DNA from 3 places in the Pseudomonas sp. AN-B15 genome. Region 1 is predicted to be linked to each of the others. Evidence: predicted binding sites of a transcription regulator. Region 1 holds the regulator's gene; each other region holds the start of a gene.
The links. The regulator sigma-54, encoded in region 1, starts transcription at its own class of promoters, with help from an activator protein. The targets are predictions, from matches to a motif close to ANTGGCATNNANNTTGCTNT.
Positions count from the first base shown of each region.

Region 2: a site for sigma-54 is predicted at 2,653-2,672, ahead of GTQ41_RS22835 (pilin). Genes of this name have one in related genera too.
Region 3: a site for sigma-54 is predicted at 3,770-3,789, ahead of GTQ41_RS08990 (circularly permuted type 2 ATP-grasp protein). Genes of this name have one in related genera too.

Region 1 is NZ_CP049737.1:1,001,138-1,007,156, reverse strand. It holds gene lptC (LPS export ABC transporter periplasmic protein LptC) at 1-508, shown strand, start outside; gene lptA (lipopolysaccharide transport periplasmic protein LptA) at 495-1,040, shown strand; gene lptB (LPS export ABC transporter ATP-binding protein) at 1,040-1,765, shown strand; gene GTQ41_RS04345 (RNA polymerase factor sigma-54) at 1,954-3,447, shown strand; gene raiA (ribosome-associated translation inhibitor RaiA) at 3,521-3,829, shown strand; gene ptsN (PTS IIA-like nitrogen regulatory protein PtsN) at 3,842-4,306, shown strand; gene rapZ (RNase adapter RapZ) at 4,309-5,166, shown strand; gene GTQ41_RS04325 (HPr family phosphocarrier protein) at 5,182-5,457, shown strand; gene GTQ41_RS04320 (ZIP family metal transporter) at 5,550-6,019, opposite strand, start outside.
Region 2 is NZ_CP049737.1:5,052,366-5,058,384, forward strand. It holds gene GTQ41_RS22820 (DUF748 domain-containing protein) at 1-983, shown strand, start outside; gene GTQ41_RS22825 (DUF2845 domain-containing protein) at 983-1,279, shown strand; gene GTQ41_RS22830 (BON domain-containing protein) at 1,513-1,869, opposite strand; gene GTQ41_RS22835 (pilin) at 2,167-2,604, opposite strand; gene pilB (type IV-A pilus assembly ATPase PilB) at 2,833-4,533, shown strand; gene GTQ41_RS22845 (type II secretion system F family protein) at 4,536-5,753, shown strand; gene GTQ41_RS22850 (A24 family peptidase) at 5,755-6,019, shown strand, end outside.
Region 3 is NZ_CP049737.1:1,938,052-1,944,070, reverse strand. It holds gene GTQ41_RS09005 (cytochrome c) at 1-443, shown strand, start outside; gene GTQ41_RS09000 (transglutaminase family protein) at 565-1,368, opposite strand; gene GTQ41_RS08995 (alpha-E domain-containing protein) at 1,365-2,315, opposite strand; gene GTQ41_RS08990 (circularly permuted type 2 ATP-grasp protein) at 2,328-3,737, opposite strand; gene GTQ41_RS08985 (ribonuclease E inhibitor RraB) at 4,273-4,620, opposite strand; gene GTQ41_RS08980 (hypothetical protein) at 4,835-5,068, opposite strand; gene speE (polyamine aminopropyltransferase) at 5,358-6,019, opposite strand, start outside.

The DNA.
Region 1 (6,019 bases):
CGGCTACTGGAACATCAGCCCTGAACGGTTCCTCGACAAACCCGTGACCAAGGTCGAAGACACCGCCATCGACTGGTACGCCACGAACACGCATACCCTGCAATACCTTCCGGACGGCAAGGTGCAGTACGAAATGACGTCGGACAAGGCCGAGCATCTGAAAGCGACGGACGTGACACTGGTCACCAAACCCGACCTCAACATGTTCCGCGGCACAGACTTTCCATGGCACGTGACCAGCGAGCGTGGCGAAGTGAACCCGGACGGAACCCAGGTAGAACTGATCGACTCGGTACGCATCAAGCGCACCGATGAAAAGAACCGCGACACCCTGATCACCAGCACCCGCATGACGGTGTTCCCTCAGCAGCAATATGCGCAGACCGAGCAACCCGTTAGAATCGACGGCGCTGGCGGTGTATCGACTGGCGTGGGAATGAAGGCGTATTTGAAGGAAAGCAGGATACACCTGCAATCGAACGTAAGAGGACAGTATGAGGCTCGTTAAAACCCTCCCTATTTTGCTCAGTCTGGGCGCAGCACTGGGAAGCGTGAGCGCCTGGGCTCTGCCGAACGATCAGCAGCAACCTATCCGCATTCAGGCCGACGACGCCCAACTGGACGACAAGAATGGCATCGCCACCTATAAAGGTGACGTGATCATCACCCAGGGTTCGATGATCGTTAAGGGCAATACGGTGACCATCACCCGTACCCCGACCGGCGACATCGACGTGGTGACCTCGGTGGGTAACCTTGCCTACTTCGAGCAGTTGCAAACCCAGGGTGACACCAAGCCTGTACAGGGCTGGGGCGTGACGATCCAGTATCACGCCGCGCAAAACCGCGTCGTGCTGATCGACAAGGCCAAGGTTGTCGACAAGGACAACAACACCACCCAGGGCGAGAAAATCGTCTATGACACGGTGAGAAAACTGGCCAGCGCCGGTCGCGCTACCGGCAACAAGGTCACCGAGACGCGTCCGCGCATCGACATGGTGATCCAGCCGAAGAAGAAAACCGACGAGAAAACCCAGTAATGGCAACTCTGAAAGCTCAGCACCTGGCCAAGGCCTATAAAAGCCGCCAGGTCGTGCGTGACGTCAGCCTGTCGATCGACAGCGGCCAGATCGTCGGCCTGCTCGGCCCGAACGGCGCCGGCAAGACCACCTGCTTCTACATGATCGTCGGCCTGGTGCAGGCCGATCAGGGCCGCGTACTGATCGACGATCTGGACGTCAGCCACCAGCCGATGCACGGTCGCGCCAAGGCCGGTATCGGCTATCTGCCGCAAGAAGCATCGATCTTCCGCAAACTGTCAGTGGCCGACAACATCATGGCGATCCTCGAGACCCGTCAGGAGCTCGACAAGGCCGGTCGTCGCAAGGAGCTGGAAAGCCTGCTGCAGGAGTTCCATATCAGCCACATCCGCGACAACCTCGGCATGAGCCTGTCCGGTGGTGAACGCCGTCGGGTGGAAATCGCCCGCGCCCTGGCAACCGCCCCGAAATTCATCCTGCTCGACGAACCGTTCGCCGGTGTCGACCCGATCTCGGTCGGCGACATCAAGCAGATCATCCATCACCTCAAGGCCAAGGGCATCGGTGTGCTGATCACCGACCATAACGTGCGTGAGACGCTGGATATCTGCGAGACCGCCTACATCGTCAACGACGGTCAACTGATCGCTGAAGGCGATGCGGCAACCATCCTTGCCAACGACCTGGTGAAGGAAGTGTACCTGGGCCACGAGTTCCGCCTCTAAAGCGCGAGCGCATTCGGCCAGCCGTCCGGGTGCTGTAACGTTGAAGCGCTTTTTTTATACGCTTTATTGTTACAGCGCTCTAGGCAAACACGACAGTTTCAGGCATATAATTTGCTTAAGTTTGGCGCTTCGGCGCCCTGTAGTGGATGGCGCATGCGCGCCGGCGAATAAGGTGTTAAGCCCCTGCCATGAAACCATCGCTAGTCTTGAGAATGGGCCAGCAGCTGACGATGACACCGCAGCTGCAACAGGCCATCCGCCTGCTCCAATTGTCGACCCTGGATCTGCAACAGGAAATCCAGGAGGCCCTGGAATCCAATCCGATGCTCGAGCGCCAGGAAGAAGGCGACGACTTCGACAACTCCGATCCATTGGCCGACAACGCCGAACAAAAACCCAACACCGAGATTCAGGAACCCTCCTATCAGGAAACCGCCCCGACGGTGGACAACCTGGAGGAAGGCGAATGGAACGAGCGCATTCCTAACGAATTGCCCGTCGATACCGCCTGGGAAGACGTCTACCAGACCAGCGCCAGCAGCCTGCCCAGCAGCGATGACGACGAGTGGGATTTCACCACCCGCACCTCCGCCGGGGAAAGCCTGCAAAGCCATCTGCTGTGGCAACTGAACCTGGCGCCGATGTCCGACACCGACCGCCTGATCGCCGTGACCCTGATCGATTGCATCAACAATCAGGGTTATCTCGACGAAACCCTCGAAGAAATTCTCGACGCCTTTGATCCGGAACTCGACATCGAGCTGGACGAGATCGAAGCCGTCCTGCACCGCATCCAGCAATTCGAACCCGCCGGCATCGGCGCGCGCAACCTCGGTGAATGCCTGTTGCTGCAACTGTGTCAGCTCCCGGCCAAGACTCCTTGGCTGACCGAAGCCAAGCGTCTGGTCAGCGATTACATCGATCTGCTTGGCAATCGCGACTACAGCCAGCTGATGCGACGCATGAAGCTCAAGGAAGACGAGCTGCGTCAGGTCATCGAACTGGTGCAGAGCCTCAATCCGCGCCCGGGTTCACAGATCGAATCCACCGAAGCCGAGTACGTGGTGCCTGACGTGATTGTGCGCAAGGACAACGAACGCTGGCTGGTCGAGCTGAATCAGGAGTCGGTGCCTCGTCTGCGGGTCAATGCGCAGTACGCCGGGTTCGTGCGGCGCGCCGACACCAGCGCCGACAACACCTTCATGCGCAATCAGCTGCAGGAAGCGCGCTGGTTCATCAAGAGCCTGCAAAGCCGCAATGAAACCCTGATGAAGGTGGCCACCCAGATCGTCGAGCACCAACGTGGCTTCCTGGAATACGGCGACGAAGCCATGAAACCGTTGGTCCTGCATGACATCGCCGAGGCGGTCGGCATGCACGAATCGACGATTTCCCGGGTCACCACGCAGAAATTCATGCATACCCCTCGGGGCATTTATGAACTGAAATACTTTTTCTCCAGCCACGTCAGCACCTCCGAAGGCGGTGAATGCTCATCCACGGCGATCCGCGCGATCATCAAAAAACTGGTCGCGGCGGAAAATCAGAAAAAGCCATTGAGTGACAGCAAGATCGCTGGTTTACTGGAGGCACAAGGCATTCAGGTGGCTCGCCGCACCGTCGCCAAGTACCGTGAATCCCTCGGGATCGCGCCTTCGAGCGAACGCAAGCGGTTGATGTAAGCCACGTTACAGCGTTCCAGTGGCAGGCTATCCGGCCTGCCGCTTTATGCACTGGCAACGAAGGAGAAGCTGTATGCAAGTCAACATCAGTGGACACCAACTGGAAGTGACCGAACCTCTGCGCACCTACATCAACGAGAAACTCGAACGATTGGAGCGCCATTTCGACAAGATCACCAACGTGCAGGTCACGATGTGCGTCGAAAAGCTCAAGCAGAAAATCGAAGCCACCTTGCATATACCCGGCAGCGAAGTGGTCGCCAACGCAGAAGATACCGACATGTATGCTGCGATCGACTCACTGACCGACAAGCTGGATCGCCAACTCAAAAAGCATAAGGAAAAGACCCAGAGCCTCCTTCAGGGCGCAACCGGTCGTTAACACTCCCAACCCATGATCCGACTTGAAAGTATCCTGACCCCCGGCCGTTCCCTGGTGAACGTGCCGGGCGGCAGTAAAAAGAAAGCCCTCGAACAGATTGCCAACCTCGTCCATAAAGAAGTGCCGGATCTGGCCATGCAGGATGTGTTCGATGCGCTGATCGCCCGTGAGAAACTCGGTTCCACCGGTTTCGGCAACGGCATCGCCATTCCCCACTGTCGCCTCAAAGGCTGCGAAGCGCCTATCAGCGCATTGATGCACCTTGATGCCCCCATTGATTTCGATGCCATCGACGGCGCTCCGGTTGACTTGCTGTTTGTCCTGCTGGTCCCGGAAGCGGCCACCGATGCTCACCTGGAATTACTGCGCCAGATCGCCAGCATGCTCGATCGCAAGGAAGTGCGCGAAAAACTGCGCAGCGCACCGAGTAACGAAGCCTTGTATCAGGTCGTCCTGAGCGAGCAGAACGGTCATTAATCATGCGTTTGATCATCGTCAGCGGCCGCTCCGGCTCGGGTAAAAGTACCGCCCTGGATGTCCTTGAGGACAACGGCTACTACTGCATCGACAACCTGCCGGCCGGCTTGCTGCCGGAACTCGCCGAACGCGCCCTGATTCATACCGAGCTGGCCCAGCCGCTGGTGGCCGTGTCGATCGATGCACGCAATCTGCCGAGCCACCTGTCGCGTTTCCCCGAACTGCTTGAAGAAGTCCGCGCCCGCCACATCCAGTGCGATGTGCTGTATCTGGATGCTGACGAAGAAACCCTGCTCAAGCGCTTCTCGGAAACCCGCCGACGCCATCCGCTGAGCACTGCCAACCGCTCGCTGGCCGAAGCGATCAACGACGAAACTGCCCTGCTCGGCCCGATTGCCGACCTGGCCGACCTCAAGGTCAACACCACCAATCTGAATCTGTACCAGCTGCGTGACACCATCAAGTTGCGCCTGCTGAATCAGCCAGAGCCGGGCACGGCGTTTCTGGTCGAGTCGTTTGGCTTCAAGCGCGGCATGCCGGTGGACGCGGATCTGGTGTTCGACGTGCGCTGCCTGCCCAACCCGTACTGGAAGCCGGAGCTACGCGCCCAATCGGGTCTCGATGCACCAGTCGCCGAATACCTGGCGGCGCAGCCGGAAGTCGAGGAGATGTATCAGGATATCTTCGGCTATCTGAATAAATGGCTGCCACGCTTTGCGGCGAGCAACCGCGCCTACGTCACCATTGCCATTGGCTGCACAGGTGGGCATCACCGCTCCGTTTACCTGACCGAACGCCTGGGTCAGGCCCTGCAGAAAACCCTGAAGAACGTCCAGGTTCGCCACCGCGACCTCACTTAAAGGATTCACACCGCGATGCCTGCTCTGGAAATCGAAATCATCAATAAACTGGGCCTGCATGCCCGAGCTTCGGCCAAGTTCGTCGGGGTGGCGGGTCAGTTCCCGGATTGCACGATCAGAGTGGGTCGTACACCAGAAACAACCGTGGACGGTAAAAGCATCATGGCGATGATGATGCTGGCTGCCGGCAAGGGCACGAAGATCTATCTGAGTACCGAAGGCCATCAGGAAAAAGAAGCGCTGGATGCGCTGGTGGCGTTGATCAACAACTACTTCGATGAGGGTGGTTGATCGTTAAAGATTAAAAGATCGCAGCCTGCGGCAGCTCCTACAGTGAACGCATTCCAATGCAGGAGCTGCCGCAGGCTGCGATCTTTTGATATTCAGCCCAATGCGGTATCCATCACCATCATCAGACAAAACCCGATCAGCAAGCCAAGACTGGCCAGCTTGTCATGACCATTGCGTCGCGACTCGGGGATCACCTCATGCGTCACTACCAGCAACATCGCTCCCGCGGCCAGCGCCAGCCCCAACGGCAACAACAACTCTGCCAGGCTGACCAGCCACGCACAGAGCAGCGCAAAAACCGGCTCGACCAGCCCTGACGCCGCACCGATCAAAAACGCCTTGACCCGCGACATCCCGGCCCCGGCCAACACCAGCGCAATCACTAACCCCTCTGGCACATCCTGCAAGGCGATGCCCATCGCCAGGCTGTCGGCATCCGGCATGCCGCCGCCAGCAGACACCCCCACCGCCATGCCTTCCGGGATGTTGTGGGCAATGATGGCAAACACGAACAGCCAGATCCGCGGCGCAATCACCGGGCGCTCAGGGGTACCGACGAGCA
Region 2 (6,019 bases), 2.2 Mb from region 1:
TGGCCAGCCTCGATATCGCTACCAGTTTCAAACGCGTCGAACTGACCACGCTCACCCCGTATTCCGGCAAATTCGCCGGCTATCGCATCCGCAAGGGTCGGCTCAATCTCGACCTGCACTACCTGATCACCAAGGGCCAGTTGAAGGCTGAAAACAAAGTGGTGGTCGAGCAGCTGCAACTCGGCGAGAAAGTCGACAGCCCGGATGCCGTGAGCCTGCCGTTGAAACTGGCGATTGCCCTGCTCAAGGACGTCGATGGCAAGATTTCCATCGAACTGCCGGTCACCGGCGACCTCAACAACCCGCAATTCAGCGTAATGCCGATTGTCTGGCAGACCCTGCGCAATCTGATCGTCAAAGCCGCTGCCGCGCCGTTCAAGCTGATTGGCGGACTGGTCAGCGGTGGCGGTTCCGAAGACCTCGGCACCGTGTCCTTTGCACCCGGGTCGAGCGACCTGAGCAAAGACGCCGAATCAGCGCTGGACAAACTGTCCCAGGCGCTCAAGGAACGTCCGGCCCTGCGCCTGGAGATCGAAGGCACCGCCGCGCAAAGCAGCGACGGTCCGCTGCTGGCCGAACAGCGTCTGGAGCGCGAATACCAGTACAACTACTACAAGATGCTCCAGCGCCGTGGCGACAAGGTGCCGGCCCAGGCTTCCCTGCTGCAAGTGCCGGAGAACGAGAAAGGCCCGTTGCTCGAAGGCATCTACCGCACCCGTCTGAAAACCCAGCCACCGGCCGAATGGAAAGATCTGGGCAAGGAAGAACGCACGGCGAAAATGCGTGACGGCGTGATCAAGTTCTGGAGCTCCAGCGATGTCCTGCTGCGCCAGTTGGGACAGGAACGCGCCAGCAGCATCAAGGACTATCTGGTCGACAAGGGCCAACTGGCGGATGACCGGGTGTACTTCATCGATGCCAATCTGGGCGAGGCCGAGAGCGATGGCCGGGTCGTGACGCAAATGCACCTGGACGCCGAATGATGAACCGCAAATGGCGGGTGGCTTTGACGCTGCTGCTCGCCGCCAGCCCTGCGCTGGCCTCCGACACGCTGCGTTGTGGCAGCCAACTGGTCAGTCTCGGCGACCGTGCCAGCGAAGTGCTGCAGAAGTGTGGCGAACCGGTCAGCCGCGATGTCCTCGGCTACAAGCGCAGCGCCAACCGCCGCGAAGAATTTCAGGTCGAGGAATGGACCTACGGCCCGAGCAACGGCATGTATCAATACCTGCGCTTTGAAGGCAATCGCCTGCGGCAGATCAACAGCAAGCGCGGTAACTGAAAGATCAAAAGATCGCAGCCTCCGGCAGCTTCTACAGTGAAATGCATTCCCTGTAGGCGCTGCCGGAGGCTGCGATCTTTTGCTTCTAGCAAATAGAACAGGCCCCGACACAAGTGCCGGGGCCCGTAATGGTCACATCCGTGTGACCGTTCGCATGAACTCTAAAGTTGCGGCAGACGTATTGCTCGGCCCGTCTGTCGCGTCTTCTCCCGGTCCAGGCGAGAAGTCATGCCTTACTCGGCTTTCAGGCCGTCAGCGGAGACCGCTTTGACGCCTTTGATTTTCTTGGTGATGTTCACAGCGGTGGTTTTCTGAGCTTCGGTGACAGCGACGTCAGAAGACAGGGAAACCACACCCTTGTTGGTTTCGACTTTGATGTCGGTACCAGGAATGCCTTTTTCGGTTACCAGGTCGCTTTTGACTTTGGTAGTGATCCAGGTATCGGAAGTAGCTTCTTTAGCCTTGGTCATTTCACCAGCAGCCAGAGTCATTGGAGCCTGAGTAGCCTGGGTGGATTGTGCAAAGGCACCGGAAGCCATGGTCAGGGTCAGCGCGGTAGCAGCAGCGGCAGTGATAGCGAACTTCTTCATACGAGTAACTCCTGTTTTTCTGGAAAGTCTGCTGGTTGTCTTGTCAGCAGGGTTACTGGGTATATTGCGAACGCTGTGCCAACTTTTCGAAAGGCAATAAATCGTTGTAAATCAAATAGTTACGAACTCAGCAAATTTTCGAAATCATGCAATTTGCATGACAAGTGCATTATCGACATGCAAGTTGCGGCTTTTCGGAAAGTTCCTAACACGCTGAAATTCTTGAAGCTTTTTTCCAGCGTCAAAAGACAAAAAAATGCCCCGCAAAGCGGGGCACTTGCCAATCAGGCCATCGCATCAAGTGCCGCTGGCAGTGCAGCCTTTTGGCGAGTAATCGGGATTGACTGTCGTGGTACAGGTCCACACACCAGAGGTATTACCCGTAGCAGCGCCCGAACGAGTAAGCGTGATGGTTTTGCCCAGTACCGGTCCCGGCGCGTTGAGCAGCGTGCAGCTGATGCTGCCCGCTCCCGTCGCCGCTGTGCCTGTAACCGCCACCGTACAGTTGGAGGTGGTGGTTGTACCGCCATTCACAGCGGTTATATCCGGAGCGGTACCTTGATTGATGGTGTCCTCAAACGGCACCTTCATCGCACTGATCTCCGCCAGCCCCGCAGTCACTTTTGATCGCGCCTGATACTTCGAATACTGCGGCAGGGCAATCGTCGCCAGAATCCCGATGATCGCCACCACGATCAGCAGCTCGATCAGGGTGAAACCTTTTTGGTTGTTCATAGACAGGCTCTCCATGCATGAGTCGGAATCTCATGATCTGCAAAGAGCTCAGCACAGGCCATGCCAACCGCCTGCAGACCCCGTGCGCTGGGCATCAACACGCGATATCGCGCTTTCCTACAACCTCTAACCGCACTATCTGACACTTTTTGTCACCTGCACCGAGGGTGTTTGGCGCTGTCACTTGACTAGGCTATAAGTCATGAACTGTCAGCTTCCGGAATTCCCATGAATGACATCGCTCTGAGCGGTCTGGCCAAGCAATTGGTGCAGGCCGAACTGCTCACGGAAAAAAGCGCCCAGCAGGCCTGGCAACAGGCGCAGCGCAATCGGCTGTCGCTGGTCAGCTACCTGGTGCAGAACAAACTGGTGAAGAGCTCACAGGTGGCCGAGATCGCTTCCGAGCATTTCGGCATGGCCTTCATGGACCTCAATTGCCTGGACAAGGAAACCCAGCCCAAAGGCCTGGTCAGTGAAAAACTGGTGCGCCAGCACCACGCCCTGCCCTTGTGGCGCCGTGGCAACAAGCTGTTCGTGGGCATTTCCGACCCGAGCAATCATCAGGCGATCAATGACATCCAGTTCAGCACCGGGCTGAGCACCGAAGCCATTCTGGTGGAGGACGACAAGCTCACCGAGGCCATCGAGAAATTCTTCGACACCCACGCCAGCGGCCTCGAAGACATGGCCGACGTCGATCTCGACGGCGTAGACGTCGAGTCCGTCGACGACAGCCGCCAGGACGCCATCGGCGGGCTCGACGCCGATGACGCGCCGGTCGTGCGCTTCGTGCACAAGATGCTGCTCGACGCAATCAAGAGTGGCTCCTCCGACCTGCACTTCGAACCCTACGAGAAAAATTTCCGGGTGCGTGTGCGCACCGACGGCATCCTGCGCGAGGTGGCCAAACCGCCGATCCAGTTGGCCGGGCGGATCGCCGCACGCCTGAAGGTCATGGCCAGCCTGGATATCTCGGAACGCCGCAAACCGCAGGACGGGCGGATCAAGATGCGCCTGTCGAAGACCAAGTCGATCGACTTTCGGGTCAACACCCTGCCGACGCTGTGGGGCGAAAAAGTGGTGATCCGGATCCTCGATCCGTCCAGCGCGCAGATCGGCATCGATGCATTGGGTTACGAACCGGCGCAGAAAGACCTGTACATGGCGGCGCTCAAGCAGCCGCAGGGCATGATTCTGGTGACCGGGCCGACCGGCTCGGGGAAAACCGTGTCGCTGTACACCGGCCTGAATATTCTCAATACCGTCGACATCAACATTTCCACCGCCGAAGACCCGGTGGAAATCAACATGGAAGGCATCAACCAGGTCAACGTCAATCCGAAACAGGGTCTGGATTTTGCCCAGGCCCTGCGTTCGTTTCTGCGGCAGGACCCGGACGTGATCATGGTCGGCGAGATCCGCGACCTGGAAACTGCCGAAATCGCGATCAAGGCCGCACAGACCGGCCACCTGGTGCTGTCCACGCTGCACACCAACAGCGCCGCCGAAACCCTGACCCGCCTGCACAACATGGGCATTCCCGGGTTCAACATCGCCACCTCGGTGAGCCTGATCATCGCCCAGCGCCTGGCGCGCAAGCTGTGCAACCACTGCAAGAAACCGATCGAAATCCCCCGCGAAACGCTGATCAAGGAAGGTTTCCCTCCGGAACAGATCGGCAATTTCACGATCTACGAGCCGGTCGGTTGCGATCACTGCAACGGCGGCTACAAGGGACGCGTGGGGATTTATGAAGTGGTGAAAAACACCTCCGAGCTGCAGCGGCTGATCATGGCCGAAGGCAACTCGCTGGAAATCGACAGCCAGATGCGTCGCGACGGCTTCGACGACCTGCGCACCTCGGGCCTGCACAAGGCCATGCAAGGCATCACCAGCCTGGAAGAAATCAACCGGGTCACCAAGGACTGAACATGGCGGTCAAGGCAGCGAAAATCAGCATCTACGCCTGGGAAGGCACGGATCGCAAAGGCAGCAAGGTCACGGGCGAGTTGAGCGGGCAGAACCCTGCGCTGATCAAGGCCCAGCTGCGCAAACAAGGCATCAACCCCGGCAAGGTGCGCAAGAAATCCACCTCCTTGCTCAGCCTCGGCAAACGCATCAAGGCCCAGGACATCGCCCTGTTCACCCGGCAGATGGCAACCATGATGAAGGCTGGCGTGCCGTTGTTGCAGTCGTTCGACATCATTGGCGAAGGCTTCGACAACCCGGCGATGCGCAAACTGGTGGACGAAGTGAAGCAAGAGGTGGCGGCCGGCAACAGCTTCGCCGCCGCCCTGCGCAAGAAGCCGCAGTATTTCGATGAGCTGTATTGCAACCTGGTGGATGCCGGCGAGCAATCCGGTGCACTCGATACGTTGCTCGAACGAGTCGCAACCTATAAGGAAAAAAGCGAAGCGCTCAAGGCCAAGATCAAGAAAGCCATGACCTACCCCACAGCCGTGGTGCTGGTGGCGATGGTGGTCACGGGGATTTTGCTGGTGAAAGTGGTGCCGCAGTTTCAGGCGGTATTTTCCGGTTTTGGCGCTGAACTGCCGGCCTTCACGCTGATGGTGATCAGTATCTCCGAGTTCATGCAGCAATGGTGGTGGGCGGTGCTCGGCGCCCTGATTGCAGCAGTGTTCGGCATCCGTCATGCACTGAAAAAATCCCAGGCGTTGCGCGACCGTAAAGACACCTGGCTGCTGAAGCTGCCGCTGGTGGGTACGCTGATGTACAAATCGGCGGTGGCGCGATTCGCCCGCACCTTGTCGACCACCTTCGCCGCTGGCGTACCGCTGGTGGAGGCACTGGATTCGGTGGCCGGCGCCACCGGCAACGTGGTGTTCAAACGTGCAGTGCTGCGTATCCGCCAGGACGTCGCCACCGGTATGCAGCTGAATTTTTCCATGCGCAGCACCGGGGTGTTCCCGAACATGGCGGTACAGATGACCGCGATCGGTGAGGAATCGGGCGCGCTGGATGACATGCTCGACAAGGTCGCCGGTTTTTATGAGGACGAAGTGGATAACATGGTCGACAACCTCACCAGCCTGATGGAGCCGTTCATCATGGTGGTGCTCGGGGTCATCGTCGGCGGGCTGGTCGTGGCCATGTACCTGCCGATTTTCCAGCTCGGCTCAGCGATCTGACATGCCTATCGACCAACTCTTCAGTCTGTATCCGCTGGCCTTTGTGTGCACCGCCCTGCTGCTGGGTCTGGTGGTGGGCAGTTTCCTCAACGTGCTGGTCTGGCGCCTGCCGAAAATGCTCGAGCGCGATTGGCGCCAGCAGGCACAGGACGTCCTCGGCCTGCCGAGCGAAACGCCACTGCCGACCTACAACCTGATGCTGCCGCACTCCCAGTGTCCGCACTGCGGCCACCGGATTCGGCCGTGGGAAAACATTCCGCTGCTCA
Region 3 (6,019 bases), 940 kb from region 1:
ACAGCGCAGGGCCGTTCTATCTGGTATGGACCGACGCGCAGGCCGGCAATATCAGCCCGGAACAATGGCCGTTCCAGGTGGCAAGCATCAAGCGCATGGCGCCAGTGGCCGAGCGCTTCCCTGCCCTGTTGCCGGATCCCGCGCTGAAAGCGAATGACCCGGTGAATCAGGGTTTTGCGCTGTTCCAGAAGAACTGCCTGGCCTGCCACCGCTTGAACGGTGCGGGCGATGCGCAGTTCGGACCGGACCTGAACATCCCGTACAACCCAACCGAGTATTTCGACGCGGACTTCCTCAAGCGCTACATTCGTGATCCACAGAGTTTGCGCCAGTGGCCGCAGGCGAAGATGCCGGGGTTTTCGGCGGAGGTGTTGCCGGAGGCGGATTTGCAGTTGTTGATTGGCTATTTGCAGCACATGGCTGGGCGCAAGATCAAGCCATAAGCGTTGCGGTGATATCACCAGCCTCTTCGCTGGCAAGCCAGCTCCCACAGGATTACCGCGGCTTCAGAGTCAGCGCATAACCTGTGGGAGCTGGCTTGCCAGCGATAGCGGTATCCCGGATCTACTGTTGCTGCACGGAAATGACTGGCGTCGGCGACACCAACACCTTCGCATGCATCTGCTCGCTCCCCCCGCCCCGGCGCATGCCGCGCACCGGGCAGGCATCCAGATAATCCAGGCCCACCGCCAGTTTCAAGTGCCGCTCCGGGCGGGCCAATTGGTTGGTCACGTCAAAGCTGTACCAGGCGTCATCCAGCCATGCTTCGGCCCAGGCATGGCTGGCCAGATGCTCGGCGTCCTCGCTGTACAGATAGCCGGAAACGTAGCGTGACGGGATCCCCAGGCTGCGTGCACAGGCGAGAAAGGCATGAGTGTGATCCTGGCAAACCCCGGCGCGCCCGGCAAAGGCTTCGGCGGCACTGGTGTCGACTTCGGTGGAGCCCGGCGTGTAGGTCATGTGCTGATTCAAGCCGTGCATCAGATCGATCAGGGCGGTGCGGTCACGTCGCTGCTTGCAGGATTTTTCGGCAAACGTACGTAACGCTTCGTCCGCCTCGGTCAGGCGAGTGAAACGCAGGAACGGCAGCGCCGACTGACTCTCATGCTCGGCCTCACGCAACTCGTCGATATCCACTTGGCCGCGGGCGCCGATAATGATCGCTTCGTGCGGTTCGTCCATGGTCAGCACATGCAAGATGTTGCCGAACGGATCGAGCTGCGCGCGCACCGGTCGCGGCAGGTCAAGCTGCCAGCTCAATACGTGCTGACGCTCGCTGTCGTGCGGGGTCAGGCGCAGATACTGGATGCTCGCCCGCACCTGATCTTCATAGTGATAGGTGGTCTCGTGGCTAATGGAAAGTCTCATGCAGCCTCCAGGTATGAACTGTGAATCGCATTGCCCAACTGGCGCACCAGCGGGATGAATTCGGTGAGCCAGGCGTGCAGGCCTTCGGCAAGGATTTCGTTGATGCCGGTGTAGCGCAGACGCGCGTCCATCTCAGCGGCCAGACGTTGCGCCGGACGGCCGTTGGCCCCCGGCAACTGGGCGAGAATCTGGTCGATTTCCTCGGTGCAGGCACGCAACGAACGCGGGACATCGGCGCGCAACAGCAGCAGCTCGGCGACATGCCGGGCGCCGGGGGCGTCGCGGTAGATCTCGGTGTAGGCCTCGAAAGACGACAGCGCCCGCAACAGCGCACTCCATTGATAGTAAGCGTGGGCGGTGCCGTCACTGACGGCCTCGGCCTGATCGCCAGCCATTTCGTAGCGCGCATCGAGCAGGCGCAGCGTGTTGTCTGCACGCTCGATGAAGGTGCCCAGGCGAATGAAGCGGAATGCATCGTTGCGCATGATCGTGCCGTAGGACGCGCCCCGGAACAGGTGCGAGCGCTCCTTGATCCACTCGCAGAAACGGCTCATTCCGTATCGGCTGAGGCCCTGCTCGGCAATGCCGCGAATCTCCAGCCAGGTGGCGTTGATGTTCTCCCACATGTCTGCGGTGATTCGTCCACGCACCGCGTGCGCACTGGCCCGCGCCGCGCCGAGACAGCTGTAGATGCTCGCCGGGTTGGCCGCATCGAGGGCGAAAAAGTGCAGCAGGCGTTCGGCATGCAGTTCGCCATGACGCTCCAGGTAATCGTCGAGGGTGCCGGTAATCAGCAGCGGCATGGCCAGCTCGTGCAGACCGTCGCCGCGACCGTCCTGCGGCATCAGCGACAGCGAATAACTGACATCGAGCATCCGCGCGAGGTTTTCCGCCCGCTCCAGGTAACGCGACATCCAGTACAGATCCGAGGCAGTTCTACTTAACATGGCAAGCTTCCTTCAATCCTCGACCACCCAGGTGTCCTTGGTTCCGCCACCCTGGGAGGAATTCACCACCAGGGAGCCTTCACGCAGGGCGACACGGGTCAAACCGCCGGGCACGACCCGGGTTTCGCGGCCAGACAGTACAAACGGACGCAGGTCGATATGGCGTGGTGCAATGCCGTTTTCGACAAAGGTCGGACAGGTCGACAGTGACAACGTCGGCTGCGCGATGTACGCGTGGGGTTTGGCTTTGATCCGCTCGCGGAATGCATCGATTTCCGCCGCCGTCGCCGCCGGCCCCACCAGCATTCCGTAACCGCCGGAGCCTTGGGTTTCCTTGACCACCAGATCCGGCAGATTGGCCAGGACGTGGGAAAGTTCCGAAGGGTTGCGGCACTGCCAGGTCGGCACGTTCTTCAGGATCGGCTCTTCGTCGAGGTAAAAGCGGATCATGTCGGTGACAAACGGGTACACCGACTTGTCGTCCGCCACGCCGGTGCCAATGGCGTTGGCCAGCACCACGTTGCCCGAGCGATAGGAAGACAACAGTCCCGGCACGCCGAGCATTGAGTCCGGGCGGAACGCCAGCGGGTCGAGGAAAGCGTCGTCGAGACGCCGGTAGATCACGTCCACCGCTTTCGGCCCGTCGGTGGTGCGCATGAAGACCTTGTCGTCACGCACGAACAGATCCGCGCCCTCCACCAACTCGACGCCCATTTCCCGTGCCAGAAAGGCGTGTTCGAAGAACGCACTGTTGAAGCGCCCCGGCGTCAGTACCACCACGCTCGGGTCGTCGATCGGGCTGGAGCTTTTCAGGGTGTCGAGCAACAGGTTCGGGTAGTGATCGATGGGCGCGATGCGCTGGGCAGCGAACAGCTCCGGAAACAGGCGCATCATCATCTTGCGGTCTTCAAGCATGTAGCTGACGCCGCTCGGGGTACGCAGGTTGTCTTCGAGCACGTAGTAGGTGCCGTCGCCGTCGCGCACCAGATCAACGCCGGAGATATGCGAATAGATATCGCGGTGCAGGTCCAGGCCCTGCATCGCCAACTGGTACTGCTCGTTGGCCAGCACCTGTTCGGCGGGGATGATCCCGGCCTTGATGATGCGCTGTTCGTGATAGAGGTCGGCGAGGAACATGTTCAGCGCCTTGACCCGCTGGATGCAGCCGCGCTCGACGGTCCGCCACTCGCTGGCGGGGATGCTGCGCGGAATGGTGTCGAAGGGAATCAGGCGCTCGGTGCCCTGCTCGTCGCCATAGAGCGTGAAGGTGATCCCGGCCCGGTGGAACAGCAGGTCGGCCTCGCGCCGCCGTTGCGCCAGCAACTCGTCAGGCGTGTCGGCAAGCCAGCGGGCGAACTCCCGGTAATGCGGGCGGACCTGGCCGCCGGCATCGTACATTTCATCAAAATAGGTGCGGATCATGCCGTACTCCTTGTCACCCGGACCTACAGGCCTTCGCAAGGCCCGTGCCATCGGCATAAACGCTTTGATTTCAATCGGTTGGATAATCAAGCCGCAAACACCGCACCATTCCTGTGCGGCAAATGCTCCAACAGGATTGCCCCCGCTTCATTGCGACGCACTGCATCGCCTATCACCAGCATAGTCAGAGTTGATTTCACTGCTTGCGTCGGGCTGCGGATAATCGGCGCATCCGCTGAAAACTTCCCCACTGAAGGCTTCAGCTCCACTGATCCGGACTGCCCACGCAGTCCCCGCAGGCCGTAACCCTGACCGGTTTCCTCTCCTTATCGGTCTTCCCTTTTAGCCACCCTCTCCGGTGGCTTTTTTTTGCCTTTCTGAAATGTTTTGAAAGTAAAAAGCAAAAGATCGCAGCCTCCGGCAGCTCCTGCAGGTGATTGGTGCAGGGGCTGCTGGAGGCTGCGATCTTTTGATCTTTGAAAACGACAACGGCCAACCCGAAGGTCAGCCGTTGCTCAATACCTGAAACCAGAGATCAGTTCAGACGATGGCGGTTGCGCACCTCCTGCTTGACGCCCCAGCCCTCGATGATGCCGCCCAGCGGCTCGACCACGGCAGAAAAGCCCTGCTCGAAATCGCCAATGTCGTCATAGGTCGCGTGCATCACTTTGCTCAGTTCCAGTGACCAGGCGCCATCTTCGCGCGCACTGACCTGGGCATTGATGGATTCACCACGAAATTTGCCCGCCGCCCTGCGCGCCCGCTCCTCGTCCGGGAAAATGGCGTAGAACTCGATGGGATGGAACCGGGAAAAGTCGAAACCGCCTTCTTTCATGCGGCGCAGTACGTTGCTGCTGATGTCTTCTTGATAGGCTGTGCTCATGAAACGTCCCCCTCGGATAGATGGATAGACTTTCCGTATTCCCGCCCCGGGCCTTACAGGCCAGAAGTACATCGGCAACCCGGTTGCCGGCGGGAAACAAGCATGTAGCTGACAAGACCAGACCTTAGCGATTCGTTCGCTGATCTCGCTTGCAGAGTAGCCCCAAGATAGAGCTGCTGCCAAGGCCTGGTTGTTTCGGATGAAAGGAAGATTTTCAGATTGGAGTGATGCTGCGGATCTTGATGCTGTTCTGGGTTTCGAGGCTTTTGACGCCCGCATCAGGGGTTCGCCCTTCCAGATCGTTCAGATCCAGTTTGGCGGCCACCGGCAGGAGCCGTTCCTTGATCAGGCGTGCAGCCTCGTCATCACTGGGGCATTCCGCGCGCTCGAACACCTCATCGACAATTTCACCATGATCGTCCACGAAAGTGACTTTCCACTTTTGCATCGGTGCCTCCTCGATCAAACCCGCAAATGGGCTTACTAGTATCTCGACTTTTGGCGAGATTGATCGTTCAAAAGGATTGCGGCGCACGAACATGAAAAAAAATTAACCGATGGGGAAACAGGCTTGTGTGGCGAGGGGATTCATCCCCGATGGGCGCGAAGCGTCCCTGAATTCAGCGAACGCATAGTGTCAGTTCCAACGCGTCTGCCGATTTTACGACTGCTGCGCAGCCGGTCGGGGATAAATCCCCTCACCACAGGGGATCTATCACCGATCCGGGAATAGTGCGTCAGTCGTTGCTTGGCTTGTTGATCGCCTGCAGCACGTACTGTGGCAGCGCGAACGCGCCGATGTGGATTTCCGGGTTGTAGTAGCGGGTGACGATGCCGCTGCCGATGAAGCGCTGCTGCAGGGTTTCACGGCTCAGCTTGCGGTAAGCCGGGTTGGTAGAACCCCAGGCGAAGGTCATCGAACCGCCAATGTAGGTCGGCACGGCCGCTTGATAGAAGTGCCAGTCCGGGAACAGGCTGCGCAGGCGACCGGCGGTGGTTTTGACTTCGTCGATCTGCATGAACGGCGTGCCGTTCTGGGTCACGAGGATCCCGCCTTCGTTCAGGCAACGGTGACAGGCCTGGTAGAAGTTCTCCGAGAACAGCACTTCGCCCGGACCGATCGGGTCGGTGGAGTCGGAGATGATCACGTCGAATTTTTCTGTGGTGGTGGCAACGAAACGCATGCCGTCGTCGATCACCAGGTTCAGGCGTGGATCGTCATAGGCGCCCTTGGAGTGGTTCGGCAGGAATTCCTTGCACATGTCGACCACGGTGCCGTCGATCTCGACCATGGTGATGTGCTCGACGCTGGCGTGTTTGGTCACTTCGCGCAGCATGCCACCGTCACCGCCGCCGATGATCAGCACGCGCTTGGCGGTGCCGTGGGCGAGGATCGGCA